3 regions of the Rahnella sp. CG8 genome follow, and region 2 is predicted to be linked to each of the others. Evidence: predicted binding sites of a transcription regulator. Region 2 holds the regulator's gene; each other region holds the start of a gene.

Region 1 (10,460 bases), on a different contig from region 2:
ACTGAAAACTGATGTCCTGCTCGACGAAGTGCGCGCAGGCGGCCGTATTCCATTGATCATCGGCCGTGGTTTAACTACCAAAGCCCGTGAATCCCTGAAATTGCCGCAGAGCGAAGTGTTCCGCATTGCGAAACCTGTCGCTGCAAGCAACAAAGGTTTCTCGCTGGCGCAGAAAATGGTGGGGCGCGCCTGTGGCGTTGCCGGTGTTCGTCCGAACGAATATTGCGAACCCAAAATGACGTCCGTGGGTTCTCAGGACACCACCGGTCCGATGACCCGTGATGAACTGAAAGACCTCGCGTGTCTGGGCTTCTCTGCCGATCTGGTGATGCAGTCATTCTGTCATACCGCTGCTTATCCTAAGCCGGTTGACGTGACCACCCACCATACGCTGCCTGATTTCATCATGAACCGTGGCGGTGTTTCACTGCGCCCTGGCGATGGCATCATTCACTCCTGGCTGAACCGTATGCTGCTGCCGGACACTGTCGGCACCGGCGGTGACTCCCATACCCGTTTCCCGATCGGGATTTCGTTCCCGGCGGGTTCCGGTCTGGTGGCCTTTGCGGCAGCGACCGGCGTGATGCCTCTTGATATGCCGGAATCCGTTCTGGTGCGTTTCAAAGGCAAAATGCAACCGGGCATCACTTTGCGTGACCTGGTGCATGCGATCCCTTACTACGCGATCAAAGAAGGTCATCTGACCGTCGAGAAGAAGGGCAAGAAAAACCTCTTCTCTGGCCGTATTCTGGAAATCGAAGGCTTGCCGGAACTGAAAGTCGAACAGGCGTTTGAACTGGCGGATGCGTCCGCAGAACGTTCAGCGGCAGGTTGTACGATCAAACTGGATCAGGCGCCGATCAAAGAATACCTCAGCTCTAACATCGTTCTGCTGAAGTGGATGATCTCTGAAGGTTACGGCGATCGTCGTACCATCGAGCGTCGTATCAAAGGCATGGAAGAGTGGCTGGCGAATCCGACCCTGCTCGAAGCCGATGCGGATGCTGAATACGCGGCAGTGATCGAAATCGATCTGGCCGAGATCAAAGAGCCAATTCTTTGTGCGCCAAACGATCCGGATGATGCGCGTCTGCTGTCTTCCGTACAGAACAGCAAAATCGATGAAGTCTTTATCGGTTCGTGCATGACCAACATCGGTCACTTCCGTGCGGCGGGTAAACTGCTCGACAGCCATAAAGGCGCGTTGCCAACCCGCTTATGGGTTGCGCCACCGACCAAAATGGATGCGGCTCAGCTGACGGAAGAGGGCTATTACAGCGTCTTTGGTAAGAGCGGTGCGCGTGTTGAGATTCCGGGCTGTTCACTGTGCATGGGTAACCAGGCGCGTGTGGCGGACGGCTCTACCGTCGTTTCCACCTCTACCCGTAACTTCCCGAACCGTCTGGGCAACGGCGCTAACGTCTATCTGGCTTCGGCGGAACTGGCGGCGATCGCCTCACTGCTGGGCCGTCTGCCAACGCCGGAAGAATATCTGGGTTATATGGCGGAAGTGGATAAGACCGCAGTGGATACTTACCGTTATCTGAACTTCGACAAGCTGAGTGAATATACCGATAAAGCTGACGGCGTGATCTTCCAAACCGCAGTCTAAGTCGCTATATTTGCGCCAGTGTTGAAAGGGAGCTTCGGCTCCCTTTTTTATTGTGATTTTTTCAGAGGACTGCACCATGGATTACGATTTTTTGCGCGACATCACCGGTGAGGTCAAAGTGCGTTTTTCAATGGGCCATGAAGTGCTTGGTCACTGGCTGAATGAAGAAGTGAAGGGCGACCTGAGCGTGCTCGATAACGTCGAAGCGGCATTGAGCGATCTGAAGGGCAGCGAACGCCAGACGCAGATGGCCGGCCATGAATACACGCTGCTGTTAGCCGACGATGAAGTGATGATCCGTGCCAATCAGCTGGATTTCGACGGCGATGAGATTGAAGAAGGGATGAGTTATTACGACGAGGAGAGTCTGGCGTTTTGCGGCGTCGAGGACTTTTTGCAAGTCCTCGCCAAATACCGTTCTTTCGTGATGACTAACCGCTGAGTGACTTGCCCCGCGAGGCGGTCCAGCACAGCAGCGAACCGCCGACCACCATCAGCACGCCCGGCCAGAAACTGGCACCCGGCAACGTATGCAGCCACAATCCGGCAATCAGAATCGATGACAGCGGCGTGAAATATGACAGCGCGGCCACCAGTGTCGCATTGCCTTTTTTCATCGCAATATCCCAGCACTGATACGACACTGCGGTCACCGCGCCCATCGCCAGTAATTCGAGAATGGCAGGTAATGTCAGGCTGATACGGCTGGAGGAATACGTGAAGTAAAGCGCCCACAATACGCCGCCGGTTGCCAGCAGAAACAACGGCAGCACGCCTTTGCCTTTACACAATACGCGGACCAGATTGGAATACAGTGCCCACGACACGGCCGCGCCCAGCGCCAGACCGTAGGCCACCGGGTTGCCGCGCACATTGCGCATCATCTGGTGAATATCCAGCCCGTGACCGCCGCTGATTGCCCACAGCACTCCCGCAAATGCCAGCACCGCGCCCGGCCAGATCCACCAGCGAACGCGTAATTTCAGCAGCGGAACCGCAAACAGCAATGTCAGACTGGGCCAGAGATAATTCACCAGCCCGAGTTCCAGCGTTTGCTGACGGGTATGCGCCAGACCGATCGCCAGTGAAAATGCCACCATATAAAAGATAAATAGCAGACCGCAGATGATCAGATATGCAGCAGATTCACCACGCAGAGACGGTTTGCCGCCGACCATCCAGACTAAAATTCCGCTGACAGTATAAATAGAGGCGGCCGCACCAAAAGGCCCCAGAGATTCGGACAAACTGCGGGTGAGCGCCACGCTCATGCTCCACAATAAAATGGCGAGAACGCCAGACAGTGTTGCAAAACGATCCATAAGAAAGGTAAGCCTCAGGAAAAGGAGACTTTTAAGATAAGCGATTGTTCCGGTTATTTACACCGGAACAATCCGCTTGAGAGGCGCTTATTGTCTGAAATCATCAGAAGTAGAAACCGGCTTCCAGACCCACGGTGGAAGTGGTGGTCGCGGGCTGATAATAGCCAACGGTGCGTCCGTTCAGATCACCCTGTTTCTCGTCCGACTTGCCGTATTTCTGATGCACATAACTGGCTTTCACAAAAACATCTTTGTTGATATTCCAGGTCAGGCTGGTAAATGGCGAAAGCCTGGATTTCGGCTCCAGCCAGACCCCTCCCTGATTGCTGTGCGTCCAGGTTTTAATCGGATACAGCGCACCGCCTTCCAGACTCAGACGTGAATCTGCGGTCATTTGCCAGTTCGCCCCCAGTGACGCTTTGGCGTAAGGCTGCAAAGACACTTCAACGGCGGTGTACTGCCGGGTGGTGTTTTGTGAGGCAATATACACATCGTCAGAGCGGATATTTCGCACCCACGCCTGGCCGCCGACAGCGCCTTTCATATCGAAAGACACACTGTCGGATGCCCGGTAACGGTAGCCACGGGTCATGTCCGCGCTGTAGCCGGTGTAATAGGTTTTGCCCTTCAGCGAGCCGTTCGGCACGTTGGCCTGATCGTCCAGCGTACTGCCTTTATAACGGACGATCCCGAACATCACGCTCATGTCCCAGGCTTTTAATAAGCCGCTTTGGGTATCGAGATAGTTATTGGATCCGAAATTAACGCGCAGGCGCGGGCCATGTTCAGCAACATATTTACCGTCCATATTACTGACGGATTCGTCCCACTTGTAATATTCGGCACCATAACTCACATAGTGCCGCATCCCTTCGGTATTGCTGCTCAACAAACTTTCCCCGGCCCGGGAAACCCCGGAAACCAATAAAGAACTCGCGACCAGCAAGCTGGATACGGTCTTTAATTTAATCATTTTCATGTTTTATTTCTACTTACGGGTGGATGGAGCTGGTTGCTTAGTAAGCAATGAGGGGATGCTAATGTCAGGAGGGGGATAATTAAAGTTATTTATCTGTTTTTAGTAAAAAAGCGATCTTTTGATCTGCCATAAGCTAAATTATTGGTTATATAACAATTTTGTTTGACTTAATATCTGTATATTATTTCTTTAATTTGGCTTAAATAACAGATCCTTCATCGTTAAATTTAGCTTAAATAAAGATTTAATGACTGTTTTGATATTAATTTGTCTTAAGGAGTATAGCGGGTATTCATCCATGTAAATATATTTTACTTAAGTAATGCTTATTGAGTTTCAGGCGGGGGAATATTCAATATCAGAATTTGTCTATACAAAAGAAAGGCCGGACATTTCAAAAATGCCCGGCCTTTCCTTTATTCAGCTCTGATCAGACTGACGGCAGATTGCGGCCGTAATAGATTTCCTGCATTTCCTTGTAGAGCAAATCGGTGATTTCTTTACGCTCTTGCGCGCTCAGTTCATCCGGTTTGGCATTAAACAAGTAATGTTTGAGATCGAACTCTTTCAGTAACATCTTGGTATGGAAGATGTTTTCCTGATACACGTTGACGTCCATCATGTTGTACAGCGCTTTCATATCCTGCGACATGAAGTTCTGAATCGAATTGATGGAATGGTCGATGTAGTGTTTAACGCCGTTCACGTCGCGGGTGAAACCCCGGACACGGTAATCGATGGTGACGATGTCGGATTCAAGCTGATGAATCAGATAGTTCAGCGCTTTCAGCGGCGAAATCACGCCACAGGTCGAGACTTCAATGTCAGCGCGGAAGGTACACAGCCCGCCTTCGGGATGGCTTTCCGGATAGGTATGCACACAGATATGGCTTTTATCCAGATGCGCGACCACGGAATTCGGCAACGGGCCCGGATGCTCGGTGGTATCGACATCACGCGGGTCCATCGGCTCTTCGCTCACTAAAATCGTCACGCTGGCGCCCTGTGGTTCGTAATCCTGTCGCGCCACGTTGAGGATATTGGCACCGATAATGGAGCAGGTTTCGGTGAGAATTTCCGTCAAACGGTTGGCGTTATATTCTTTGTCAATGTAGGCAATGTAGCCATCACGATCGTCTGCGGTTTTGGCGTAGCAGATATCGTAGATACAAAAACTCAGGCTTTTGGTCAGGTTGTTGAAGCCATGCAGTTTCAGCTTTTGCAATTTAGTTCACCCCCTTATGGATGCTGTATCAGCGTGCGGCTGACAGGGCATTCAGTAAATATTGCGGCAGGGCAAAGCTGCCGTGATGAATCGCCGGATTGTAATAACGGCAAGTTATGTCTGCGGCGTCGAAACGCGCCTGCAAGGTTTTGCTGTCAATCTGGCGATATTCCGGGCTGTTGGTCGCCCAGGCAAAGGTCATGATGCCGCCGTAATAGGTCGGGATCGCGGCCTGATAGAAACTGACATCACTGAAATAGTGGCTCAGTTTGGTGTGGCTGTTCACCGCTTCATCCTGCTGGAGGAAGCACACGCCATTTTGTGCCACGAAAATGCCGCCCGGATTGAGGCAACGGGCACAACCTTCGTAGAATGCCGACGTAAACAGGCTTTCTCCGGGACCGATGGGATCGGTGCAGTCGGAGATGATCACGTCGAAGGTTTCAGTGGTCTGATTAACGAAGTTCACGCCGTCGTCGATCACCAGTTTGAAACGCGGATCGTCATAAGAACCGGCATTATGGTTGGGCAGATACTGGCGGCAAAACTCCACCACGCCGGCATCAATTTCCACCATCGTGATCGACTCCACGCCTTTGTGGCGAGACACTTCGCGCAGCATTGCGCCGTCGCCGCCACCAATGATCAGCACCTTGCGGGCACTGCCGTGGGCGAACAACGGGACGTGGGTCAGCATTTCGTGGTAAATGAATTCATCACGCTCGGTGGTTTGCACCACGCCGTCGAGCGCCATGACGCGACCCAGCGCCGCGTTCTCGAAAATCACCAGATCCTGATGATCGGTTTTCTCTCGGTATAACTCTTTATCGACGCTGAAGTACTGGCCAAAATGGGCGTGCAGCGTCTCATACCATATTTCTTTGGATGACGAGTTCCGGGACATGTCGTTGTTTCTCCTGATCAATCGCAGCCATAAAAATGGGCGCACATGATAGCTAACTCTGCCTGTCCATGCACGGTTGAATTTCAGACAGGTAAATGTAGATTAAGTGTAGACGAGGCAGGCGTGGTGCGAAAAATCGGGGGACAGGGGGAAAGAAAACAGGCTCCGGCATCAGAATGACGGAGCTCACGGCTGAAAAGCGGCTGACAGGATTCAGTTGGTGTAGGCCAGTAAACTCAGCGAGTCGCGGGCCAGAGACTTACATTTTGTCGGTTTAGGCACGGCGATCCCACTCAGATCACGGTAGCTTTCTTCGCCCATCGACTGCATGTTAAAGCTGTTGTAATTGCTCAGGTCCCAGCGGTTTTGCTGGGCGAAAAACACGATAGCCCGTTTGATTTGGGTGTTCGGCAGTTGTTCGTAACCGCAGTTATTTTTCAGATAAACGAAGACTGCCGTCAGATCCGCCAGATCTTCCGCTTCTGATTCACTCAGCGCCTGACTGGCGGAGGAGAAACCGAGCAGCGACAGTAATAACAAACACAGTGTTGTTTTTTTCATGGGTGTGTTCTTGTTCTTGTAGATTGAAAGTCAGAAGGACTTGGCTCACAGGCAGTTAAAAGGACGTTACCATATTTGCACTGAGCGGCACCAAATTTCTTTTACCGCTGAACCGCTTGACCTTCCCCTTAGGGGAAGGAATAGGCTGTCGTACTATTATGGCACGCCTGCGCCATCTGTCTGGTTATCACCCTTCAAAAGGACCGAAAAATGAACCGACGCGATTTCGTGAAGTGGACGACCCTGATGGGCGCCGCCAGTATGCTGCCCGGCTGGAGCCGCTTTGCGCTCGCCGCTGACCGCCCGGCATTGCCCATCCCGGCATTGCTCGAACCGGATATCCGCAGCGCCATTACGCTCACATTACAGCGCGGGCAGAGCCAGTTTCTGCCCGGCGTGAACACTGAAACCTGGGGCGTAAACGGTAATCTTCTCGGCCCCGCGTTGCGTATCCGTCGTGGGAAACCGGTCAGCGTCACCATCAATAACCGGCTGGATGTGGCCAGCACCGTTCACTGGCACGGGCTGGAAATTCCCGGTGACGTGGATGGCGGGCCGCAGGGATTAATCGAACCCGGCCAGAATCGCAAAGTCAGTTTGCAACTTGATCAACCCGCATCGACCTGCTGGTTCCACCCGCATCCGCATCAGACCAGCGGTTATCAGGTGGCGATGGGGCTCGCCGGGCTGGTGCTGATCGAAGATGAAAGCAGTGATCTGTTGCAGATCCCAAAACGCTGGGGCGTGGATGATATTCCGGTCATTTTGCAGGATAAGCGCCTGAACGACGCCGGTAAAATCGATTATCAGATGGACGTCATGACCGCCGCCGTCGGCTGGTTCGGGCAACACATGCTGACCAACGGCGCGGTGTATCCGCAGCACGGAATTTCCCGTGGCTGGGTACGTTTTCGTTTACTCAATGGCTGTAATGCACGTTCGCTGCACATCGCCACCAGCGATCAGCGGCCGATGTATGTCATCGCCAGTGACGGCGGTTTCCTGCCTGAGCCGGTGAAAGTCAGCGATTTGCCGCTGCTGATGGGCGAGCGTTTTGAAGTGCTGATTGATTGCAGCGACGGCAAAGCTTTTGATCTGGTCACGCTGCCGGTGAAGCAAATGGGCATGACGCTGGCACCGTTCGACAAACCGTTGCCGGTGTTACGCATTCAGCCGACGCTGACCCAAAGCGGCAGTTCATTGCCGGACACGCTGGTGCCGCTTCCGGCGCTGGTGTCAGTGGATAATCTGCCGACCCGTTGGCTGCAACTGATGATGGATCCGCAGCTTGATCAGCAGGGTATGGCGGCGCTGATGAAACGTTATGGCCACAAGGCGATGGCCGGCATGAGCATGGATCACGGCGGGGGCGGGATGGCCGCAATGCCGGGTATGTCCGGTTCCGGTCACGACGGTCATGGCGGTATGGCAGGAATGGACATGAGTCAATCGTCCGGTGGTTATGATTTCATGCAGGGCAACAAAATTAACGGCAAAGCCTACGACATGAACCTGCCCGCTTTCGATGTGAAACAAGGCCAGTATGAGAAATGGACCCTTTCGGGCGAAGGCGACATGATGCTGCATCCTTTCCATATCCACGGCACACAGTTCCGTATTCTTTCTGAAAACGGTCAGCCGGTCGCGCCCCATCGTCAGGGCTGGAAGGACATCGTGCGCGTTGAAGGCGCCCGCAGCGAAGTGCTGGTGTGCTTTAATCATCTGGCGGATAAACAACATGCTTACATGGCGCACTGTCATCTGCTGGAACACGAAGACACCGGCATGATGCTCGGCTTTACGGTATCCGCGTGATCCGGTTTACTGCTTTCCTTTCTGTAATTTCTTAAAAATCAGCGGCCGGGGGCGATCCTCCGGCCCGCGTCTTTCCTTTCCCTCCCGTTTCTTTCTTTGCCTGTGCTACTCCTTCGAATATCTATCTTTCAATTTGAAAGATTAAACTTTCAAAATGTGATCAATATATAATTAATATAAATTCAATATGATTATATTTTCAGCGTGGAGTAACAAAACATGAAAGCTTAAACCCACGTATCCCTACAGGAGAAGATGATGATCGATGTAATAACGCACGGTGCCGAGTGGTTTATCGGCCTGTTTCAAAAAGGGGGAGAGGTGTTTGTCGGCATGGTCACCGGCATTCTGCCTCTCTTAATTAGTTTGCTGGTCGTCATGAACGCGCTGATCGTGTTTGTCGGACAGCGGCGGATCGAACGTCTGGCGCAGCGTTGTGCCGGAAATCCGGTTTCACGTTATCTGCTGTTACCGGTGATTGGCACCTTTGTTTTCTGCAATCCGATGACCCTCAGCCTCGGGCGTTTTATGCCTGAAATCTACAAACCCAGCTATTACGCCGCAGGCTCCTACAGCTGCCATTCCATGAACGGACTCTTCCCGCATATTAACCCCGGCGAACTGTTTGTGTATCTCGGCGTTGCCAGCGGACTGACCACGCTGGGATTACCGCTCGGGCCGCTGGCCGTCAGTTATTTCCTGGTCGGTATGGTGACTAACTTCTTCCGCGGCTGGGTAACGGATCTCACCACCCGCATCTTTGAACGCAAGATGGGCATTCAGCTTGATCGTGAGGTTCAGTTGTAATCAGGTTCAATTCTAATCAGGTCAAATTCTAAAAAGCGGAGCAGAAAATGAGCGTTACGATTCGCATTAACCGGGGTGAAGGTGGCTGGGGTGGTCCGTTGCTGATTGAGGCGGTACCCGGCAAAAAAGTGATGTATATCACGGCGGGCACGCGCCCGGCGATTGTCGACAAGCTGGCAGAACTGACCGGCTGGGAAACGGTAGACGGTTTTAAAGAAGGTGAGCCACCGGCAGAGGAAATCGGTGTGGCGGTAATCGACTGTGGCGGCACGCTGCGCTGCGGCATCTACCCAAAGCGACGCATCCCGACGGTTAATATCCATTCGACCGGTAAATCCGGCCCGCTGGCACAATTTATTACCGAAGACATTTATGTTTCCGGTGTCCGTGAGCATGACATCGTGCTGGAAAGCGCAGAGGCGGCTGAGCCGGTAAGCGCAGCGGCTAAACCCGCACCGGCTGCGGCAGGACGCGACTACGACACCACTAAAAAAATTACCGAACAAAGCGACGGCCTGCTGGCGAAAGTCGGGATGGGGATGGGCTCCGGCGTAGCCGTTTTATTCCAGGCCGGGCGCGACACCATCGACACCGTGCTCAAAACCATCCTGCCATTTATGGCGTTCGTGGCGGCGCTGATCGGCATCATTATGGCCTCCGGGCTGGGTGATCTGGTGGCGCACGGGCTGACGCCGCTGGCGAAAAGCCCGGTCGGGTTGGTGATGCTGGCGCTGATCTGTTCCTTCCCGTTGCTTTCTCCTTTCCTCGGCCCGGGCGCGGTGATCGCGCAGGTTATCGGCGTGCTGGTGGGGGTGCAGATCGGGCTGGGCAATATCCCGCCACATCTGGCGCTGCCTGCACTTTTCGCCATCAACGCTCAGGCGGCGTGCGATTTCATTCCTGTCGGACTTTCGCTCGCCGAAGCCAAACAGGACACCGTGCGCGTCGGCGTGCCTTCGGTGCTGGTCAGCCGTTTTCTGACCGGCGCACCGACGGTACTTATCGCCTGGGCCGCTTCCGCTTTCATTTACCAGTAAGGAGTCACTGTGCAAACCATTTATCAAACCACTATTACGCAAATCGGCGATTTCGCCCGTGAAGCCTTAACCGACCAGATGCTGATCACCTTCCGTGAAGGGGCGCCAGCGGATATTCAGGATTATTGCTTCATTCACCAGCCCGGGAAAATGGAAGGGGAATTGCATCGTGGCGCGTATATGGAACTGGCTGATGTG
Region 2 (10,460 bases):
TGTTTTTCGAGTTGCGTCACCACAATGGGCAACGGTGCTGGCTGGGCGCGGTTGATGCTGACCAGCGGGCGATCCTGCCCGAGGATTTCCACGTTGGTCAGATCGTGGTACCGCTCAACCTTGCCGTCGTTGATATGAAAAAAATCGCGACCTGTCGTCTCAATCACATCGCCGTAAGCCGCGAAGGCCGCCTGGGTCAGCGGGTAAACCGGAAGTTCCATGGCATTCATCCCTGCATTTAAAATAAAACCGGTGAGATAAGCCCGCCAGATTGGCGGATTTATCCTCAATGCAATTACTGTAGAAACTTTTTCCAACTTGCTCAATCGAAATATGGAAAAAGATTCCATAAAATTGATGAAGTCCACAATTCTCATCCGGTTAAATCTATAAAATCTTTTTCATTCAATGCATTAACATTACTTCGGGTGACCTATGCTGGATGAGGAGTCGATTAAAACCTTTATGCACGTCGCACAAACAGGCAGCTTTTCCCGCGCGGCAGAGATGCTGCATAAAACGCCCGCGACCATCAGCTATCGAATTAAGATGCTGGAAGACAGTGCCGGGACGTTATTGCTCAACCGCACGACCCGTACGGTGTCGCTGACGCCCGCCGGACAGCATCTGCTTGAACGATGTCGCCAGTGGCTAACCTGGCTGGAGGGTGTACCGGCAGAACTGCAGCAGATTAACGACGGCATTGAGCGCCAGCTGAATGTGGTGGTGAACAATCTGATGTACTGCCCTGAAACTCTGGCGGCGTTATTAAGCTGTCTGACGCAGCGCTACCCGTTCACGCAGTTCACTTTCACACGACAGATTTACATGGGGGTATGGGATACGCTGCTGTACGAAGATTTTCAGCTGGCGATTGGCGTCACCGGCACCGAATCCCTTTCTAACGCCGTGAATCTGCTGCCGCTGGGTGAGGTGGACTGGGTTTTTGTTCATGCACCCTTTCATCCGCTGCAGCACATCACTGGCATGCTGGAAGAAGCGGTGTTGCGTCAGTACATTGCCATCAATGTGGAAGACACCTCGCGCCATCTGAACAAGCGGGTAGCCTGGTTGCTGACCGGGCAACGGCAGATCATCGTGGCAGATGTGGCGACTAAACTGGCCTGTCACCTGAAGGGAATGGGTATCGGTTTTCTGCCGCGCCATCTGTGCCAGCCATATCTCGACAGCGGCGAGCTGATCGCCCGGCAAATCCGCTATCCGCGCGCCCCTTCCCCGCTCAGTCTGGCGTGGAAAAAGGAGTACACAGGCAAGGCGCTGCATGACATTGTTTCTCTGTTCCACCAGAAAGACCCGCTGATCCAACCGTTGCTGGCGGGTTTAGAATAGTGATGCCCTCTTTGGCTTCGCGAATAAATATGGTAACAATAGGCTTAATTATGCGCAGCCTTGACGCCAGATCTTCGACCACAGAAAAGACCGCGTCTCGCCTGCCTGCATCACCTTTATGGAGAACAGCGCATTATGTCAGCCAAACATCCTGTTATTGCCGTGACCGGTTCGAGCGGTGCAGGCACCACGACCACCAGCGTGGCATTTCGTAAAATATTTCAGCAGCTTGGTTTGCGTGCGGCGGAACTGGAAGGCGACAGTTTTCATCATTTCACCCGTCCTGAAATGGATGCGGCAATACGCAAGGCGCGCGATCTGGGACGTCATATCAGCTACTTCGGGCCGGAAGCCAATGACTTTGGTTTGCTGGAAAAAAGCTTTATCGAATACGGTAAAACAGGCACTGGCCGTTCACGTAAGTATCTGCATACTTATGACGAAGCCGTTCCCTACAATCAGGTGCCGGGTACCTTTACGCCGTGGCAGGCGTTGCCGGAACCGACGGATATTTTGTTTTACGAAGGGTTACACGGTGGTGTGGTGGCGGACAAAATTGACGTTGCCGCGCAGGTCGACCTGCTGGTCGGCGTAGTGCCTATCGTCAACCTCGAATGGATCCAGAAACTGGTGCGCGATACCGGCGAGCGCGGGCATTCCCGTGAAGCGGTGATGGATTCCGTCGTGCGTTCGATGGATGACTATATCAATTACATTACCCCGCAGTTTTCCCGCACGCACATCAATTTCCAGCGGGTACCCACCATCGACACCTCGAACCCGTTTGCCGCCAAAGCCATTCCGTCACTGGATGAAAGCTTTGTGGTGATTCATTTTCAGGGACTGGATGACATCGATTTCCCGTATCTGCTGGCCATGCTGCAAGGGTCGTTTATCTCGCACATCAAAACACTGGTGGTGCCGGGCGGCAAAATGGGGCTGGCGATGGAGCTGATCATGGCGCCGCTGGTGCAGCGCCTGATGGAAGGCAAGAAGATCGAGTAAACTTTATTCGGCTGCAATCACTTCAAAGCTGTGGGTGATTGTGGCCGCTTTCCCCAGCATCAGAGACACAGAACAGTATTTTTCGGCAGACAGGCTGACTGCGCGTTCAACAATCTTATCGGTCAGATCCTTACCGGTGACGATAAAATGCAGATTGATGTGAGTGAACAGACGCGGCGCTTCTTCGCGGCGTTGTGAGGTCAGCTTCACTTCACAATCACGCACGTCATTACGACCTTTTTGCAAAATTGACACCACGTCGATTGCACTACACCCCCCTGCGGACATCAGTAACATTTCCATCGGGCTTGGGGCTTTATCACCCGCGTTTCCATCCATTGAAATCTGATGACCCGATGCAGACTCACCTAAAAATGTCAGTCCTTCAACCCATTTGACACGTGCATGCATGAACTATTCTCCCGGTGAATAAACTTGTCGAAATCTGCTCTCAGAGTACCCTTTCACCTAAAATCTGGCAACGTAACCCGATCGCCATCATGCTGAAGCGAGACAACAGAAGACAGCATCTCAAACCTGTGCTACAAACAAAGCCGAAACATACTTTCCAGTAAATTGCGGTGACGGTTTTTGCGGTTTAAGTACAGAACCCACGGTGATGACAGCAATAAACAGGCTGTTGCACTCCGACATCCGCTTGCAGCATTTCTGGAGAGTTATATGCTGAAAGGGCGCTTTGGATTTGAAGTGCCGTACAGGGAACTCTGAGCCCTGTGATTTTGGGCAGCGATAACAACAGAGGATAATAGCAAATGGTTCTCGGCAAGCCACAAACAGACCCGACTCTTGAATGGTTCCTGTCTCACTGTCATATACATAAGTATCCTTCTAAAAGTACGCTGATTCACCAGGGTGAAAAAGCCGAAACGCTTTACTACATCGTGAAAGGGTCAGTTGCTGTCCTGATTAAAGATGAAGAAGGCAAGGAAATGATACTGTCCTACCTTAACCAAGGTGACTTCATCGGTGAGCTGGGACTCTTCGAAGAAGGTCAGGAACGCAGTGCCTGGGTACGTGCTAAAACTGCCTGTGAAGTGGCTGAAATTTCATATAAAAAATTCCGCCAGCTGATTCAGGTTAACCCGGATATTCTGATGCGTCTCTCCGCGCAGATGGCCAACCGTCTGCAAGTGACGTCAGAGAAAGTCGGCAACCTTGCCTTCCTTGACGTTACCGGTCGTATCGCTCAAACCTTGCTCAATCTGGCTAAACAGCCTGATGCAATGACCCATCCGGACGGGATGCAAATCAAGATTACCCGCCAGGAAATTGGCCAAATCGTCGGTTGTTCACGTGAAACAGTCGGACGCATTCTCAAAATGCTGGAAGATCAAAGCCTGATCTCCGCACACGGTAAAACGATTGTCGTTTACGGCACACGTTAATCCCTCAAAAATTGGCGCGGCAAAACACTGTCGCGCCTTTTTTATGGGCTAAGCTTTACCCATGACGCTATGGCGAAGACTGTTTTACCATCCTGAAGTGAACTACGCGCTGCGCCAGACGCTGGTGTTGTGCTTACCTGTTGGCATTTGCTGGCTGTTTGGCAATTTGCAAATGGGCCTGCTGTTTTCCCTCTGCCCGGCCTGTTGTAACATCGCCGGTCTGGATACCCCGCATAAACGCTTTTTCAAACGCCTGCTCGTTGGCGGTTCACTCTTTGCCGTGAGCAGCCTTCTGCTGCAACTGATGCTCGAAAGCTGGCATATACCGCTGCCGCTGATCATGCTGTCGCTGGCGTTACTGCTCGGCGTCACCGGTGAAATCAGCCCGCTGCATGCGCGCCTGTTGCCCGGTGCGCTGGTGGCGACTATCTTCACGCTGAGTATGGTGGGCGTGCGCCCGATGTGGCAGGCCCCGGTGTTGTTCGCCGCTGGCACAGCCTGGTACGGATTGTTTAACTGGGCGTGGTTTCGTATTTCGGAAGAACAACCGATGCGCGAAACGCTCAGCCAGCTCTATCTTCAACTCGCGGATTATTTCGAAGCCAAGTACAGCCTGCTGACGCAACACACCGATCCCGAAACCGCGTTACCCCCACTGCTAACCCGCCAGCAGCAGGTTATCGACCTGATTGCCCTGCTTTATCAGCAATTACACATGTTGCCCCAGCACGGACATCATCATCACCATAAACGGCTGTTTCAGCGTTTTCAGGTAGCGCTCGATTTGCAGGAGCACATTACAGTGAGCCTGCATCAGCCGGAAGAAGTGCAGAAACTGGTGGAGGAAAGCCATGCCGAAGCGGTTATCCGCCGAAATGCACAGGTGATTTCCACCCGTCTTCGGGTGATTGCCGACGATATTCTTTATCACCGTTTATCCGGGCGCTTTACGATGGCCAATGAGCTGACCGCGCTGGAGAAAATCGCCGCGCGCAACCCGGACAATCCGGTAGGTCAGTTTTGTTATTACCATTTCAGCCGCATTGCCCGTCTGTTACGCACACAGCGGCCGTTGTACAAACGTGACCTGATGAACACCCAGCCGCGTTTGCCCTTCTGGCCCGCGCTGAAAAGCTATCTTTCCTTCAAATCCGTGGCACTGCGTAATGCCGCACGTTTGGGCATTATTCTGGCGATTGGCAGCAGTCTGGGTCTGTTCTTCAATTTGCCCAAACCCTACTGGATCTTGCTGACTATCATGTTGGTCAGCCAGAACGGTTATAACGCCACGCGGGTGAGGATCCAGCACCGTGCACTCGGTACGCTGGCCGGATTGCTGATTGCCTCAGGCTTGCTCAAACTGGAACTGCCGGAAGGCACCACGCTGCTGTGCATGCTGCTGATCACCCTGTTGTCCTATACCGTTCTGCGCAAAAACTACGGACTGGCGATGGTCGGCATGACGGTGACTGCAGTGTATACCCTGCAATTGCTGGCGATGAACGGCGTGCATTTTCTGGTACCACGACTGGTCGATACCCTGATCGGCTGCGCGCTGGCCTTTGGTGGCACTATCTGGCTGTGGCCACAATGGCAAAGCGGTTTGCTGCGCCAGAATGCACACCAGGCGCTGGAAATCTATCAGGACGCTATCCGCCTGCTGCTCGAGGAAAGCCCCGACACCGCCAAACTGGCGTACACCCGTATGCAGGTCAATCAGGCGCACAATAAGCTGTTCACTTCGCTAAATCAGGCGATGCAGGAGCCGGGTTTTAACTCACATTATCTGGCGGATATGCGTTTGTGGGTGACGCACAGTCAGTTTGTGGTTGAGCATATCAACGCGATGACGATCCTCGCCCGCGAGCATTACATGCTGCCGGAAAAACTGGCGACGGAGTATTTACAGACCTGCGAAATCGCGCTGCAAAGCTGTCAGCAACGACTGCTCTACGACGGGCCGGGCAGCGAGAACAACCTGTTTAATGCGCCGGAACTTCACCCGGATATGCCACTGACCGAAATGGAACGCCATCTGCGGCGCGTAATTTCACATCTCAGCGTGATGCATACCATCTCGTCACTGGCGTGGAAGCAGAGGCCGCATCATGGGATCTGGCTGACGCGGCGGGCGTGAAGGGGGAGACCCCTTTCAAATCCCCTTTTTACTGGCTTGCAGCCAGACTGCTTTTTAAAGCTAATCGGAGAATATTTCGGTTTCTCAAGTGCGGGGACCGCGCACTGACGGCTTAAAATGGATTGAGAAAGTTTCGGTTTCTCAATTGCCGAGCTCGCTTAACTCACCGCGCCGAAACCGACCAAAGGAGGAAAGTGCTTTTCCTCCTTTGGATTCCTCCTCGCTTTTTCAACACGCGCTCCGCTTGCTGGCTATGTTTCAGCAACCGCGGTGACAGGCTTGAAATCTTGCCGCGTTGCGGTTCCTTCTCCCGGTCTTCGAGCCACTGGTCTCGAAGCCGCTCCGTTCAGCAAGATTTCTGATTCGCCCGCAGGATTCTAAATTCAAAAGCAGAAGGGTTTTATCTTTTAGAAATGTCGATTGGCGTGCTCAAAAATGGCACCGAATGAACGGTTCGAGACCTATGGCTCGAAGCCTGAAATTCGGGAATCGCGCAGCGATGACATTTTGCGCCACACACTAATGCGCCAGAACATGTCCGCCGTGCCCGCGACAGCGCGCAGTGAAAAAGCGAAGGGAGATCCAAGAGGGAAAAAGCACTTTTCCCTCTTGGTCGGTTTCGGCGCGAGAGGCCATGTGATAAATGTTAGTGAGAAACCGAAATTGTCTCGATCAAGCGTTTAAAGACGGAGGCGTGGGGCTCACCCCCCACAAACTTTCCCCACTGCTTTCTCAAACCTTTCCATCCCCTCTTCAATATCCGCGAAGTCGATAACAAGCGATGGCGCAAACCGCATCACGTTTGGTCCGGCGACCAGCATCATCAACCCGAATTCTGCTGCAACGGCATGGAATTCTCCGGCGCGGTTTTTATACGCATCAGAAAGCTCGGCGCCGATCAGCAACCCCTGACCGCGGAACTCGCTGAAGATGTGATATTTCTGGTTGATGGCCTCCAGCGCGCTGATGAATTTCTCGCGGCGCTCGTTGATCCCGGCCAGCACGTCTGGCGTATTGATGATATCCAGCGCGGCTTCAGCGACGGCGCAGGCCAGCGGGTTACCGCCGTAGGTGGTGCCATGTTTGCCCGGTTCCATCACCGAGGCCACGTCTTCGGTTGCCAGCATGGCGGAAACCGGGAAACCGCCGCCGAGCGCTTTGGCAGTGGTCAGGATGTCCGGCGTCACGCCGTAATGCATGTAGCTGAATAACTTGCCGCTGCGCCCCATGCCGCTTTGAACTTCATCCAGCACCAGCAGCGCCTGATGTTTGTCACAAAGCTCGCGCAGACCTTGCAGAAACGCTTTGGTCGCAGGCGTGACACCGCCCTCTCCTTGCACAGGCTCGACAACAATGGCGCAGGTGTGGTCGTCGATCACCGCTTTTACGGCATCCAGATCGTTGAACGGCACGTGCACAATATCAGCGGGTTTCGGGCCGAAGCCGTCGGAGTATTTCGGCTGGCCACCCACGGAAACCGTGAACAGCGTGCGACCGTGGAAGGCATTATGGAAAGCGATGATCTTACTTTTGTACGGGCTGTGACGGTGCGAGGCGTAATAGCGCGCCAGTTTAAAGGCCGCTTCGTTGGCTTCAGCGCCGGAGTTGGCGAAGAATACGCGGTCGGCAAAGGTGGCGTCGATCAGCTTCTGCGCCAGTCGAAGGGCGGGTTCATTGGTAAATACGTTACTGACATGCCACAGGGTTTCGCCCTGCTCGTGCAACGCTTTCACCAGTGCCGGATGGCAATGTCCAAGCGCCGTCACAGCGATACCCCCGGCGAAATCAACATACTCGTTCCCTTGCTGATCCCACACGCGACTGCCTTTACCTTTCACGGGAATGAATTTCGCAGGTGAATAAACCGGCAAAATAACTTTATCGAATGTGCCCCGATCTACCGATGATTTTTCCGCCATTACCCTTCTCCCTCACGACCATTGATATGAAAATATAATCACAAAATATGCATAAAAAATCACATACAGGCAAACAGAAATCGCATCTGATGGGCAAGTAATTTTTTCAGCAATATTAACTGATTAGATTTTAAGGAAATTATCCAAAAGCTGATGCCCCTGCTCGCTCAAAATGCTTTCAGGATGGAACTGAACGCCATGCAGCGGCAAGGTTTTGTGCATGATGCCCATAATGTCGTCACGACCACCATCCCGTTCTGTCCATGCAGTAACCTCGAAACAATCGGGCAGCGTCTGTGGCGCGACCACCAGCGAATGGTAGCGCGTCACGGTCAGCGGATTATTCAGCCCGGTAAAGACACTCCTGCCGGTATGGCGGACAGGGGATGTTTTACCGTGAATGGCCTGCCGGGCGCGGACGATGCTCGCGCCGAACGCCTGCGCCATCGCCTGATGCCCGAGGCACACGCCAAGTATCGGTAAACGGTCGGAGAAATGGGCAATCGCTTGCAGGGAAATGCCAGCCTGATCAGGCGTACACGGACCGGGAGAAATCACCAGATGTGAGGGGGAAAGCTGTTCAATGTCGGTGAGCGTCAGCTGATCATTACGCATCACTTTCACCTCTGCACCTAGCTCGCAAAAATATTGATAGAGGTTGTAGGTGAAGGAATCGTAGTTGTCGATCAGCAGCAGCATAGTGTACCCGGTAAAAGTCGGAAAATTTACCGGGCAATTCTACGCATTTTTCAGCTCAGGCTCAGTATTTTGTCGATCAATGTTCTTCCGGGATTTCACTGACAACAGTATTAAAAATTGCCACCAGCTCGGATTCATCACCAAACACCGCCGTTTTATTGGCCGCCAGCCAGCGCTCACGATCCACTTTGGACCAGTCAATATCGTAGCCAGCATGAATGACCAGTTGCTCGATGAAGATCCGCAGCGCACGTCCGTTACCTTCGCGGAACGGATGCAGCAGATTCAGGCCGGTGTAATAGTGAGCCAGACGCTCAGCGAGATTATCCAGGGGTAACCCGACCAGAAACGCTTCTTCTTCAAGCTCCTGCATCAGCGCGTTGCCCTCTTTTTCGATGTATTCGAAATGGCAAAACTGAGTGTCATCCTTGTAGATATCGATTTCACGGAACTCGCCTGCCCAGGCGTAAATATCCTGGAACAAAGACAGATGCACCGCACACAGATGCGGCAGTCCCATCACCGCAGGCCCAAGCGGCATCGCTGACGCGCGCAGGGCAGTAAATGCGAGTTCGGCCTGCAACAGACGATGTTCTTCACGGATTTCCAGCCGGTTTTTCAGCACATTGATGCCGGTATAATAGTAAGGGTCGGCACCGGGCACGAGTTTATCGTTCATAGTGCTTCCTCAGTTCGGTGAGGCGTTGTGAAATTTGTTCGTTGTCTAACGTGATAACCTCAACCTGCAAACCATCCAGCGCGCTACTGGCCTGAAAGTTCTGCCGCTGACGTTCGCGAAAAAGTTTTTCCTGCTGCCTGAGTGTCAGTTTCTTCGCCATTATTTCCTCCCTGGGTACAGCCATTCGGGCACATACCTTGTGGAGTTAAGTATAGACAGAGAAAAAAGGGCGCCAGCTTCAGCGCCCTAAACTCGGATTATTCAACAGCGATAGGGGTCTCGTTCACGTCTGTTTTATGATCTGCCTGAAGCGTTTTCACGCGATCCTCAAGCTGTTTCACCGCCTGCGCATCCGGCAGAAGTGAATATTTCAGTTCAAACACCGTGCTCTGGCCGGGTTGCAGTTGTTTCACGCGGCCTTGTTTACGTTCGATAGTGACCGGATACGCATAGTTGGTGCCCGGTTCAATACCCGTAACGTAACCCTGCTTCAGAGTGTCGGTGTTTTTCCACAGCGTCAGCAGCGGCAACTGATGGGTATCGAATTCAATCGATGCTCCTTTGTTGCCCGCTTTGTTCACTACGCCAGCAATGGTTTTACCCTGTGCATCCGCCAGCGGAACCATGTTAAAGACCATCTCGTCGAAGCCTTTGGTTGGCCCGGCGTAAGTCTGCCAGTCTGCTAAACCTTTTTTGGCGTAATCATTGAACGGAGAAATTGATTTCAGCGGCGCAATGAAACGGGCGCCCTGCTCAAGGATCGGCTGACCGAAATTACTGTGATAAATAATCTGGTAGTCGTGCGGATAATCCGACTGGTTAGTCAGGGTGTCGTGGATGGTCCACGAATGACTACCCGGCACGTAACGCAGCTCAGTCCAGGTTTCCAGCTTGGCTTTCTTAAAGGTGTCTTCTTTCAGCAAGCCGCGCACCGTGATTTCATAAGGGGCTTTATCGGCAATATCAACCACCACTTTCGAGGCTGGTGTATTGCCCGCCCGACCGTGCAGCGTGTAAATCATGCCGTCAGCAGTAACAGGATGTCCGGTCCATTCAAAGCCGCAACGCACCATCATTTCGTTGAAACCTTCCAGCCAGCCCACACCGTTACGGCTTTCAAGGTTGATATAGGCCGGATTCACCACCTCCTGAACCGGAGAATCCCAACCTAAGCGGATGTTATCGCCGGTCACGTGCAGTAAATCCATCCCGCGCGTCGGGCTCAGCGCAATCGTCAGCCCTTTGCTGGTAATAGTGATGACTTT
Region 3 (10,460 bases), on a different contig from region 2:
CAGCCCTGACCAGCTGATATCAACCAGTACGTCGCCTGCCGCCATGTCCGGCAGCGCAATCTCTTTCACTTCGGCCAGCGTGGCCTTGTCTTGTTGTTCCAGAACCAATGCTTTCATTTTTTTCCCTTTATGATTTCAGGAGATTAAAGTTTTTGTCATGAGGTATGCGATGACTCACGTAATGATTGCAGGTGCTATTTTTTGAATTTATGACCGACGAGTTTATGGATGGACAGGTGACTGCAGCGTATGACGGAAATACGCCCAGAACTGATCCAGCGGTTCGGCCGAGCGGTACAGTTTTGCGCGCATCACCGCGCCTTCCCAGCCAGACCAGAAAATCTGCGCCAGTTGCGCAGGCGGCATGTCTGATGCGATATCTCCGGCCTGCCGGGCTTCTTCCAGACAGGTGGCAACACGGCCTTCCCATTCGCCCAAAATCGATTTGAGTTTCTGCGAAAAATCTTCCGGCAACAGCGGGGATTCCTGCAATAAATTGCCGACCAGACAGCCGCGTCTGAACTCAAACTTTGCCATTCCCTCACCGGCATGGGTCACAAACGCACCGATGCGTTGCAGCGGTGACACCTCAGCCCTGAGCAGAAACTTGTCGAGTTTGTGGGCGAAAAATGATCCGTAAGCCGTCAGAACGGCCATGCCGAAATCCTGCTTACTTTTGAAATAGTGATAAAACGATCCTTTCGGCACCGCGATGTTTTTAATCACCGCGTCGATGCCTGCTGACAGGTAGCCCGTTTCGGTGATCACTTCAAGCCCCGAACGGATCAGCGCTTCACGCGTATCATCAAACTCGCGTGCCGTTCTCGGCGGACGCCCGCGGCGCGGTTTGACTGGCACGTCAGGTTCAGTAGAAAGCTCAGCACCCATCATTTAGACCGATCGTTTTTTAATTACAGAAAGCCTACGCCCAATTTTTTAGGCGGGCAAGTCCGTGAATGTTTTTACAGGGTAAAAAGTCCCGGACCTAAAAAACCTGCAAAGCAAAAAGCCCGCCCGGAGTTACCGGAGCGGGCCTGTGATACAGCATGAGTATGTTGTAACTATTTTTCGTTCACTGTCTCGCGGCGGGTTTCCTGCACGCTATAACGATTGGTTTTGAACGGAATATTCAGGCGCTCACGCAACGTCGTTGCCTGCGAGGGATGCCAGTAGCCACGGGCTTCCAGCACCGGTAACACCAGCCGGGTAATGTCGTCCAGCGCTTCGGTCAGTACCGGTCCGCTGATGATGAATCCGCTGGCACCGCCCTCTTCCACCCAGCGGATCAACTGGTCGGCGACCTGCTCAGGCGTGCCGAAGAATTCGCCGCGCGGCAGCGTGGTCTGATACGCCACTTCACGCAGCGTCAGGTTTTCCTCCCGCGCCAGCTTCTTGATGCTGTCGGTGGTGGAGCGGAAAGTGTTTTGGCCTAAATCGCCCAGTTCAGGGAACGGGCCGTCCGGCGGATACTGGCTGAAATCATGGTGATCGAAGAATCGCCCGAGATAGGCCAGCGCATCGTCAAGTGACAACAGCGACAGAAGATACTGATATTTGGCCTCGGCTTCCTCTTCGGTTTTGCCGACAATCGGGCTGATGCCAGGGAAAATACCCACCGGATGGCGGCCATTTTTGCTGACCTGTGCCTGTAATTTTGCCGAATATTCCTGTGCTTCTTCCAGCGTCCGGGCGTTAGTGAAAACGGCATCGGCAGATTTACCTGCCAGCGCGATACCGGCATCCGACGCGCCAGCCTGGAAAATCACCGGCTGCCCTTGCGGTGAACGCTGGATATTCAGCGGCCCTTCGACCGAGAAAAACTGTCCCTGATGATTCAGTTTATGCAGCTTCGCCGCGTCGAAGAACACACCACTTTCGCGGTCACGCACAAACGCGCCGTCTTCCCACGAATCCCACAGTCCCTGCACCACGCTGATGTATTCTTCGGCAATCTGATAGCGCAGCGCATGTTCAGGATGGTCTTTGCCGAAGTTTTTCGCCGAACCGGCCAGCGGCGAAGTCACCACGTTCCAGCCCGCCCGTCCCTGACTGATGTTATCTATTGACGCCAGCTGACGTGCGACGGTAAAGGGATCGCTGTACGAAGTTGAAATAGTGCCTGCCAGCCCGATGCTGTGGGTGGCCGAAGCCAGCGCAGACAGCAACGCGACAGGTTCGAAACGGTTGAGGAAATGCGGCAGTGATTTTTCGTTGATGTGTAATCCGTCGGCCACAAACAGGAAATCAAAACCAGCCGCTTCGGCGCGCAAGGCTAAATCACGGAAATAGGGGAAATTGACACTGGCATCCGCAGGCGCTTTTTCGTGACGCCACGAATTCATGTGGCCGCCGGCACCGTGCAACATCAGACCCAGCTTGATACTTTTTGAATGGCTCATGAAATCTCCTTAAAGCTGGCCAGCCAGCAATTCGATGGACTTCAGCCGCACACCGGCTTCAGTCAGTGGAGTGTGAATAACAAATTCGTTCACGCACAGGCGGCGCTGAATATCGCGCAGTTGCTCGTGGATATCGCCCGGCGTGCCGTGCAGCACGCTGATTTGCTGCTGTTCGATCTGGTATTGCGTCGCACCTGACTGCCGCACAAAGGCTTCAGCCTGTTCGCGGGAACCGACCGTAACGTGCCGGTCGCCCAGCGTGACGCGAAAATTATGCTGGCCGGTCACCAGTTCAGCGGCCTGCTCGCGGGTTTGTGCCGCCAGGGCCGCCAGACTGACCAGCGCCTGCCCTTGTCCGGCGGAATATTCGTGGAAGGCCAGCACCGATTCGGTCATCACTTGCGCTGAAGCATTGATAAAACCGGCGAAGACAAAGTTCCAGCCCAGTGACGCGGCCAGACGCGCGCTTTCTTTGCTGGCACCGAGTAAAAATCGCTGCGGTGCCACCGGCGGACGCGGCAACGCACGGGCTTCTGTGCCCGCCAGATGGTCATCCAGATGCGTGAGATAATGTGTCAGTTGCTGTAACTGCGCCGGGAAACCAGGCGATGATTCGGCCGGTGCGTGGGCACGCAGCGCTTTGGTTGACAGGGGTAAACCACCGGGCGCTTTGCCGATGCCGATATCCACGCGATCCGGCGCCAGTGATGACAACAGATGGAAATTCTCTGCCACTTTATACGGGCTGTAATGTTGCAGCATCACACCGCCGGAACCGATCCGCAGCCGGGAAGTGCGCGCCAGCAGCCAGGCGATCAACACTTCCGGCGAGCTACCGGCCAGCTTTTCAGTATCGTGATGTTCTGACACCCATAAACGGTGATAGCCCAGTTTTTCTGCAGCCAGCGCAAAAGTCAGCGTGGCGTCTAGCGCCTGCGCAGCGGTCTGCCCGTCATTGATCGGGCTTTGATCTAATAAACTCAGTCGGTAATTCACCTGCGCATCCCTTTTTATCCGTTGTGATAAAAAGAGTTCCACGAAATAAGTTCAAAGCTAAATAATAAAAACACGTTTCTATAGTCAGTATTTTGCTATGCAGGCCACTGTGCAAAACGACTATAAATTATAGCGACTGAGTATTTAGTGATTGGCTTCTGTCTGACTAGCATGAAATGAAGCGCTACATTTGGGTAACAATCATTTTCAGACAATAAGGTTATTTCGCCATGAGCATTTCACTTGCCGAAGAAACGAATAGCATTGCCCCCCGACATGAGACAGGACTGGAAGAACAACTCATCGCTTATCGCCGTGAATTACATCAGCATCCTGAATTATCCAATCAGGAATTTGTGACCACGCAAAAGATTACCCAATGGCTGAATGCTGCCGGGATCCGCATTTTATCGCTCGGGCTGAAAACCGGCGTGGTGGCTGAAATTGGCCCGGAACACGGCCCGGTTGTTGCCCTGCGCGGTGACATCGATGCCCTGCCGATTGAAGAAGCCTCCGGTGTGCCGTTCAGTTCGCAACAACCCGGCGTGATGCACGCCTGCGGCCACGATTTTCATACCTCCGTTATTCTCGGCGCGGCCCATCTGCTTAAAGCAAGGGAAGACCAGCTACCGGGCCGCGTACGGTTGTTTTTCCAGCCTGCGGAAGAACGGTTTGGCGGTGCGTCGCAACTGATTAAAGCCGGTGCACTGGAAAACGTTGATGCGATTTTCGGCCTGCATAATGCGCCAGAACTGCCGGTCGGCACCTTTGAGACAAAAGGCGGCGCATTTTATGCCAATGTGGACCGCTTCCAGATAACCGTGACCGGCAAAGGCGCGCACGCCGCACATCCGGAAGAAGGTACCGACAGCATTGTCACCGCCAGCCACATTGTGACCGCGCTGCAAACGGTAGTCAGCCGCAACGTCAGCGCTCAGGAGGCGGCGGTAGTCAGCGTCACCCGTATTGAAGGCGGCAACACCTGGAACGTATTACCCCAAACCGTGGAACTGGAAGGCACGGTGCGCACCTACAGCAACGGGATCCGCGAGCAAATCCCTCAGCGGATCCGCAAGGTGATTACCGGGGTGGCAGATGCGCTGGGGGCGAAGGCTGAACTGCACTGGTTTGGCGGGCCGCCAGCGGTGGTGAATACACCGCGCTGGGCAGACTTTGCCTTACAGGCCGCTGCGGAATTTGGCTATAACGCGCAAGTAGCGCAGGCACAAATGGGGGGCGAGGATTTTGCATTTTATCTGCATCATGTGCCGGGTGCGTTTGTCAGCATCGGCTCTGCCAGCGATTTCGGCTTGCATCATCCGCAATTTAATCCTGATGAGTCGGCTATTTACCCGGCGGCGAATTATTTCCAGCAACTGGCAGAAAAAGCGCTGAGTGAATTAACCGGAAAATAACCTTTTCATACCTGACTTTATTTCCTCACGCCCGGATATTCCGGGCATTTTTCGTGCAAAATTTCCGGCGCAATGTATTTCCACTTTCTCTCTTTGATTATTTAATTTTGTTGTTTTACATCCCTGTAACACTCGGGAATAGTGAAAGCGTCACCTCACGGTCATCACCCCTTAAAATAAGAATGCAGGGTAAAAATAATAATGATGAAACATAGCGTAACCATCACAGCCACCGCCATCGCGGCAATATTAAGTTTTTCATCAGCGGCATACGCCGCGCCAGGTATTGATCTGATTGCCAATGAAACGCCGGTGAATACACCGAAAAGCCCGGAAGCCGTGGCAAAAATCCCGGCCAACTTTAAGTTTGTCGAACCGGGTACGCTGACCGTGGCGCTGGCTGTGCTCGGCAGCGCCCCACCCTTCGGGCTGTACGCCCGTGACAATAAAACCGTGATCGGCAGCGAGGCGGATATCGCCCGTCTGGTCGCCGACGGTTTAGGCCTGAAACTCAAAGTGGTTCCGGCTTCGTGGGAAGACTGGCCGCTGGGCGTGACGTCGGGGAAATACGACGCGGCCATCTACAACATTACCGTCACCAAAGACCGCAAAACTAAATTTGATTTCGCCACCTACCGCGAAGATACCCTAGGTTTCTATGTGAAAAGTGACAGCAAAATCACCTCGATAAAATCCGCACCCGATATCGCCGGTAAACGCATTATTGTCGGCTCCGGCACCAATCAGGAAGCCGTGTTGCTGGCGTGGGACAAAGAAAACCAGGCTAAAGGATTACCGGCGCTGAAACCGCAATATGTCACCGATGACGCTGCCGCGACGCTGGCTATCCAGTCCGGTCGTGCCGATGCCACGTTCGGCCCGAACGTCACCGGCGCGTATAAAGCGTTGCTGACCGGCAAAACCAAACTGGTCGGCACGGTGCCGGGCGGCTGGCCGAAAACCGCCAATATCGCGGTGACGCTGAAAAAAGGGAATGGTCTGGTGGATGCCGTGCAGGCGTCGCTGAACAGCGCCATTGCCAGCGGAGCGTATATCAAAGTGCTGGACCGCTGGGGCGAAAGCGTCGAGAAAATCGATCACTCTGAAATTAACCCGCCGGGGCTGGGCGACTGATCAGGAGCAGAAACGATGAGCGAAGATATTTTCATTCAGACCGTGCCGGAAGACCCGCTGATTGCGCCGGTCATCGAAGGATTATTCGGTGAATACCGCGACCGTTACGGCGATTTCTTCTCGAGCCAGCCGCCGGAAGATGACAGCGTGTTTTCCGCGCCCGATGGCACCTTCATTGTTCTGCTGAGAAACGGCGCGCCCATTGCAATGGGCGCGTACAAACGCTACGACGAGCAGACTGCCGAACTCAAACGCATCTGGACTCACCGCGCGCTGCGCCGTCAGGGACTGGCACAAAAAATCCTGCATGAACTGGAACGTCGTGCAGCCGCGTACGGTTACCGGCGGGTATTTCTCACCACCGGATTCCGCCAGCCCGAAGCGGTCGGATTGTATTTGTCCCGCGGTTATCAGCCGCAATTCGACACCCGCCTCGATCCGGAGGTCTATTCCCGGCCACCGTATGACGGGCGCCTGCCGTTTACCAAAACGCTGAAGGCGGACGTGCCGGTCACGTCATCTGCAACGTAACAGAAAGAGAAAATGATGAGCGAAAATGCCCCTTCATCTGTGAATCATCCGCCGCTGAAAGTGGTGCCAGCGCGCTATCCGTGGCGTCTTGCCGGTGCGGTTTTTTCGGCGTTTATTCTGCTGGGCATCATCCAGTCGATTGCCACGAATTCCCGCTGGGAATGGGGCGTATTTCGTCAGTGGTTTTTTGATCCGGTGATCCTGTCCGGGCTTGGCAAAACCCTGTTGCTCACGCTGCTGGGCACCCTTTTTGGGGTGATTTTCGGCACGGCACTGGCCCTCGCCCGCCTGTCGAAATCCTATTTACTGAACGCACTGGCCTGGGGGTATATCTGGCTGTTCCGTTCCCTGCCGTTGTTGCTGGTGCTGATCATTCTCTACAACTTTTCCTATCTCTACGACAACCTTTCGCTCGGCATTCCGTTCACCACGATTTCCTTTTTCAGCACCCCGACGGTGGATTTGCTGGATCAGTTTTCCGTCGCCGTGCTCGGTCTGTCGCTGGTGCAGTCGGCCTATACCGCCGAGATCATTCGCGGCGGGATTTTAGGGGTAGAACACGGCCAGCATGAAGCTGCGGCCGCGCTGGGATTACCGGCCTACCGCCGGACCTTCCGCATCATTTTGCCGCAGGCGTTACGTTCAATTCTGCCAACCGGTTTTAACGAAGTGATCAGCCTGGCGAAAGGCACATCGATTGTTTACGTCCTGTCGATGCCGGAACTGTTTTACACCGTGCAGGTGATTTACAACCGCACACAGCAGGTGATCCCGCTGCTGATGGTCGCCACCATCTGGTATCTGCTGATCACCACCGTGCTGTCGGTTTTGCAGTATTACGTCGAACGCTATTTCTCCCGCGGCACCGTGCGTCAGGTCGCGCCGACACCCTTGCAGCGCCTGCGTCAGTGGCGCGTCGCCCGTTCTTAATAAAGGGAAAGCACTATGTCAGAAGCCTTTGATTTATTCGTTAACCGCCCGCAGGAAGCGCCTGTTGAGCAGCTGTTTCCACGCAAACCTCAGGCTGCTACCGTCGGGCGCATCGAAATCAATAATTTGAGCAAATACTACGGCGCGCACAAAGCGCTGGATAACGTGAGTCTGCGCATCGAACCGGGCACCGTGACCGTGATCCTCGGCCCGTCCGGCTCGGGGAAATCGACCCTGCTGCGCACGATTAACCATCTTGAGCGCGTCGACGAAGGTTTTATTCAGATTGACGGCGATTACATCGGCTACCGCCGCAAAGGCGATACGCTGTATGAACTGAAAGAGCGCGCCATCCTCAAACAGCGCACACATGTCGGTTACGTTTTTCAGAATTTCAATTTATTCCCGCACATGACGGTGCTGGATAACATCATCGAAGCGCCGGTGGTTCACGGTCTGCTGAGCCGCAAAAACGCCATCGCCCGTGCCTGTGAACTGCTCGACACGGTCGGTCTGCGCGAAAAAGCGCACGCATGGCCGCGTCATTTGTCCGGCGGACAGCAGCAGCGCATCGCCATCGCCCGTGCGCTGGCGCTGAATCCTAAAGTCATGCTGTTTGATGAACCGACGTCCGCCCTCGATCCCGAACTGGTTGGCGAAGTGCTGGATGTGATTAAGAAGCTGGCGCAGTCGGGCGTCACGCTGGTGGTCGTCACCCATGAAATCGGCTTCGCGCGCCAGGTGGCGGATCAGGTGGTGTTTATGGTGGATGGTCGCGTGGTTGAAAGCGGCGCTGCCGCACAGGTGCTGGAACGGCCGGTTCATGCCAGAACCCAGGCTTTTCTGGAGAAGGTGCTTTAAGACTGGCAAATTTAGTATTTCTTAAGACCGGGAATATTTCGGTTTCTTACCCGCAGTGCTCATTTGACGCGCTGCGCCGAAACCGCCCGGGAGGGAGAAGTGCTTTTCCCTCCCGGATCTCCCTTCGCTTTTTCAACCAGCGATCCGCTCGCTGGCTATGTTTCAGGTATCACCGCGACAGGCTGGAACCTCTCATTCAGCAAGCTTTCTGAATCGCCCGCCACCCACAATCCGTATTTTCCCCGTTTACCAAACGCCATTTTGGAATACACTTCATTCCTAAATTTCATACTCCGTTTTGTGGCGCAGATCACATCTTAATTGTATGATGAATACATTATTCAACTGGGTGATACACCATGAGCACCGCAATCTCTCTGGTATTCCAATATGTTCGGGCGTTTATTCTGATTTATCTCTGTTTATTCGCCGGGAATGCGATTTCATCTCTTTTACCGCTCACCATTCCCGGCAGCATCATCGGCATGCTGATCCTGTTTGGTTTGCTTTCAACCCAAATTCTGCCGTTCAAATGGGTCAAACCGGGCTGTAATGTTCTGATTCGCTATATGGCGTTACTGTTCGTCCCTATCGGCGTCGGGGTCATGAATTATTACGAGCAACTGCGCACGCAGTTCGGGCCGCTGGTGGTGTCGTGTCTGGTCAGTACCCTGATTGTATTGCTGGTTGTCGCCTACTGTTCCCACTATATCCATGGCGAACGCGGTGCGGTGACGGATAAAGCGGAGGATAAAAATGATTGATATATTGTGGTCGCTGCCGCTGACGCTGGTGGTGTTTTTCGCCACCCGTAAGCTCGCTATTAAACTCAAAATGCCGCTGCTCAACCCGCTGCTGATGTCGATGGTGGTGATCATTCCGCTGTTGCTGGTCACCCATATCCCTTACGCGCGCTATTTCGCGGGCAGCAAGATCCTCAATGATCTGCTGCAACCCGCCGTCGTGGCGCTGGCGTTTCCCTTGTACGAGCAACTGCATCAGATCCGCGCCCGCTGGAAATCCATCATCAGTATCTGTTTTATCGGCAGCGTGGTGGCGATGGTGAGCGGCACCGCGATTGCATTATGGATGGGAGCAACGCCGCAAATTGCCGCATCGGTATTACCGAAATCCGTCACCACGCCGATTGCCATGGCCACCGCGCAGTCGATCAATGGTATTCCGGCCATCAGCGCCGTGTGCGTGATTTTCGTCGGCATCCTCGGCGCGGTCTTTGGTCATACGATTTTGAATGTTCTGAAGATCACCACCAAAGCCTCACGCGGGCTGGCGATGGGTACCGCATCACACGCACTGGGTACCGCCCGCTGCGCAGAAATGGATTATCAGGAAGGCGCATTCAGTTCACTGGCGCTGGTGATCTGCGGCATCATCACCTCCCTGCTCGCCCCGTTCCTGTTCCCCGTCCTTCTCGCCCTCTTCGGTCATTAACCTATAACGAGCACAGATTCCTCTAACGGGTTCGGATTGTATCAAGGCGGCAACTGAGCGAATCCCCGGGAGCTTACAATAAGTAAGTGACTGGGGTGAACGAAGGCAGCCAACGCAGAGACAATTTGAAGCAGGACGAGGAAAAAGTGTATGTCACTTAAACCTTAGAAAAAGTGACATACAAAGCTGAAAGTACCCGGTTTAAGTACAGTCAGAAAAGAATCTGCCGGTCTGCCGTAAAAGCAGACAGGCAGCGATAACGAAGAGATGGAGCCTGGCGCGTAAGCTTACGCGCCGGAGAGTATTACGAATTCATCTGGAACAGTGACATACCCTGCATGGCGCTGTAGGTCTTATAGGATGCCTGAAGCGCAACCTGCTGCAAGGTGTAGGTCGAAATTGCTGAGGTCCATTCGGTATCGACCAGATTACTGAGTTTGGTCGAGTTCGATACATCACGGTTGTCGCCCAGTGTATCGAGATTATCCAGTTCGGACATCTGCGTACCCAACTCTGAACGCACGGAAAGCACGTTGTTGAGTGAGTTACTCAGGCCACGGTTGGCTTTATCGATGGCATCGGTGTATTGCGTATCCGTGGTGTTATCCGCCGATGGCGTTCTCAGCGCAGTCAGCGCACCGTCGATGGTTTTGAATAAATCTGATTCGCTCGGAGAACCGTCCGGTTCGGCTTTCGCATCACCGGTTAAGGCATTAAAAATCTGGTTACCGGTATGGTTGAT

The links. Region 2 encodes CRP, which controls carbon source genes, mostly activating them, when cyclic AMP is high. Its sites were predicted from a motif close to ATGTGANNNNNNTCACAT; they were not measured.
Region 1: srlA (PTS glucitol/sorbitol transporter subunit IIC) is a predicted target of CRP. The motif match lies at 8,573-8,590, and genes of this name have one in related genera.
Region 3: HGO41_RS07720 (CidA/LrgA family protein) is a predicted target of CRP. The motif match lies at 8,565-8,582, and genes of this name have one in related genera.

The regions. Positions count from the first base shown of each region.
Region 1 covers NZ_JABAED010000009.1:82,303-92,762, reverse strand. Annotated here, with positions in the region: gene acnB (bifunctional aconitate hydratase 2/2-methylisocitrate dehydratase) at 1-1,612, shown strand, start outside; gene yacL (protein YacL) at 1,689-2,054, shown strand; gene yddG (aromatic amino acid DMT transporter YddG) at 2,044-2,934, opposite strand; gene HGO41_RS10825 (hypothetical protein) at 3,038-3,913, opposite strand; gene speD (adenosylmethionine decarboxylase) at 4,344-5,138, opposite strand; gene speE (polyamine aminopropyltransferase) at 5,167-6,042, opposite strand; gene HGO41_RS10810 (YacC family pilotin-like protein) at 6,256-6,603, opposite strand; gene cueO (multicopper oxidase CueO) at 6,814-8,418, shown strand; gene srlA (PTS glucitol/sorbitol transporter subunit IIC) at 8,677-9,225, shown strand; gene srlE (PTS glucitol/sorbitol transporter subunit IIB) at 9,273-10,262, shown strand; gene srlB (PTS glucitol/sorbitol transporter subunit IIA) at 10,272-10,460, shown strand, end outside.
Region 2 covers NZ_JABAED010000008.1:175,889-186,348, reverse strand. Annotated here, with positions in the region: gene HGO41_RS10315 (ureidoglycolate lyase) at 1-221, opposite strand, end outside; gene allS (HTH-type transcriptional activator AllS) at 436-1,350, shown strand; gene HGO41_RS10305 (phosphoribulokinase) at 1,486-2,355, shown strand; gene HGO41_RS10300 (OsmC family protein) at 2,359-2,766, opposite strand; gene crp (cAMP-activated global transcriptional regulator CRP) at 3,129-3,761, shown strand; gene HGO41_RS10290 (YccS/YhfK family putative transporter) at 3,823-5,898, shown strand; gene argD (bifunctional acetylornithine/succinyldiaminopimelate transaminase) at 6,600-7,817, opposite strand; gene HGO41_RS10280 (aminodeoxychorismate synthase component II) at 7,941-8,516, opposite strand; gene HGO41_RS10275 (putative adenosine monophosphate-protein transferase Fic) at 8,593-9,195, opposite strand; gene HGO41_RS10270 (YhfG family protein) at 9,185-9,355, opposite strand; gene HGO41_RS10265 (aldose 1-epimerase family protein) at 9,453-10,460, opposite strand, start outside.
Region 3 covers NZ_JABAED010000006.1:74,211-84,670, forward strand. Annotated here, with positions in the region: gene acuI (acrylyl-CoA reductase (NADPH)) at 1-117, opposite strand, end outside; gene acuR (acrylate utilization transcriptional regulator AcuR) at 223-891, opposite strand; gene HGO41_RS07685 (LLM class flavin-dependent oxidoreductase) at 1,062-2,399, opposite strand; gene HGO41_RS07690 (MsnO8 family LLM class oxidoreductase) at 2,409-3,395, opposite strand; gene HGO41_RS07695 (amidohydrolase) at 3,626-4,810, shown strand; gene HGO41_RS07700 (ABC transporter substrate-binding protein) at 5,012-5,944, shown strand; gene HGO41_RS07705 (GNAT family N-acetyltransferase) at 5,960-6,475, shown strand; gene HGO41_RS07710 (amino acid ABC transporter permease) at 6,491-7,405, shown strand; gene HGO41_RS07715 (amino acid ABC transporter ATP-binding protein) at 7,421-8,266, shown strand; gene HGO41_RS07720 (CidA/LrgA family protein) at 8,626-9,030, shown strand; gene HGO41_RS07725 (CidB/LrgB family autolysis modulator) at 9,023-9,718, shown strand; gene flgL (flagellar hook-associated protein FlgL) at 10,023-10,460, opposite strand, start outside.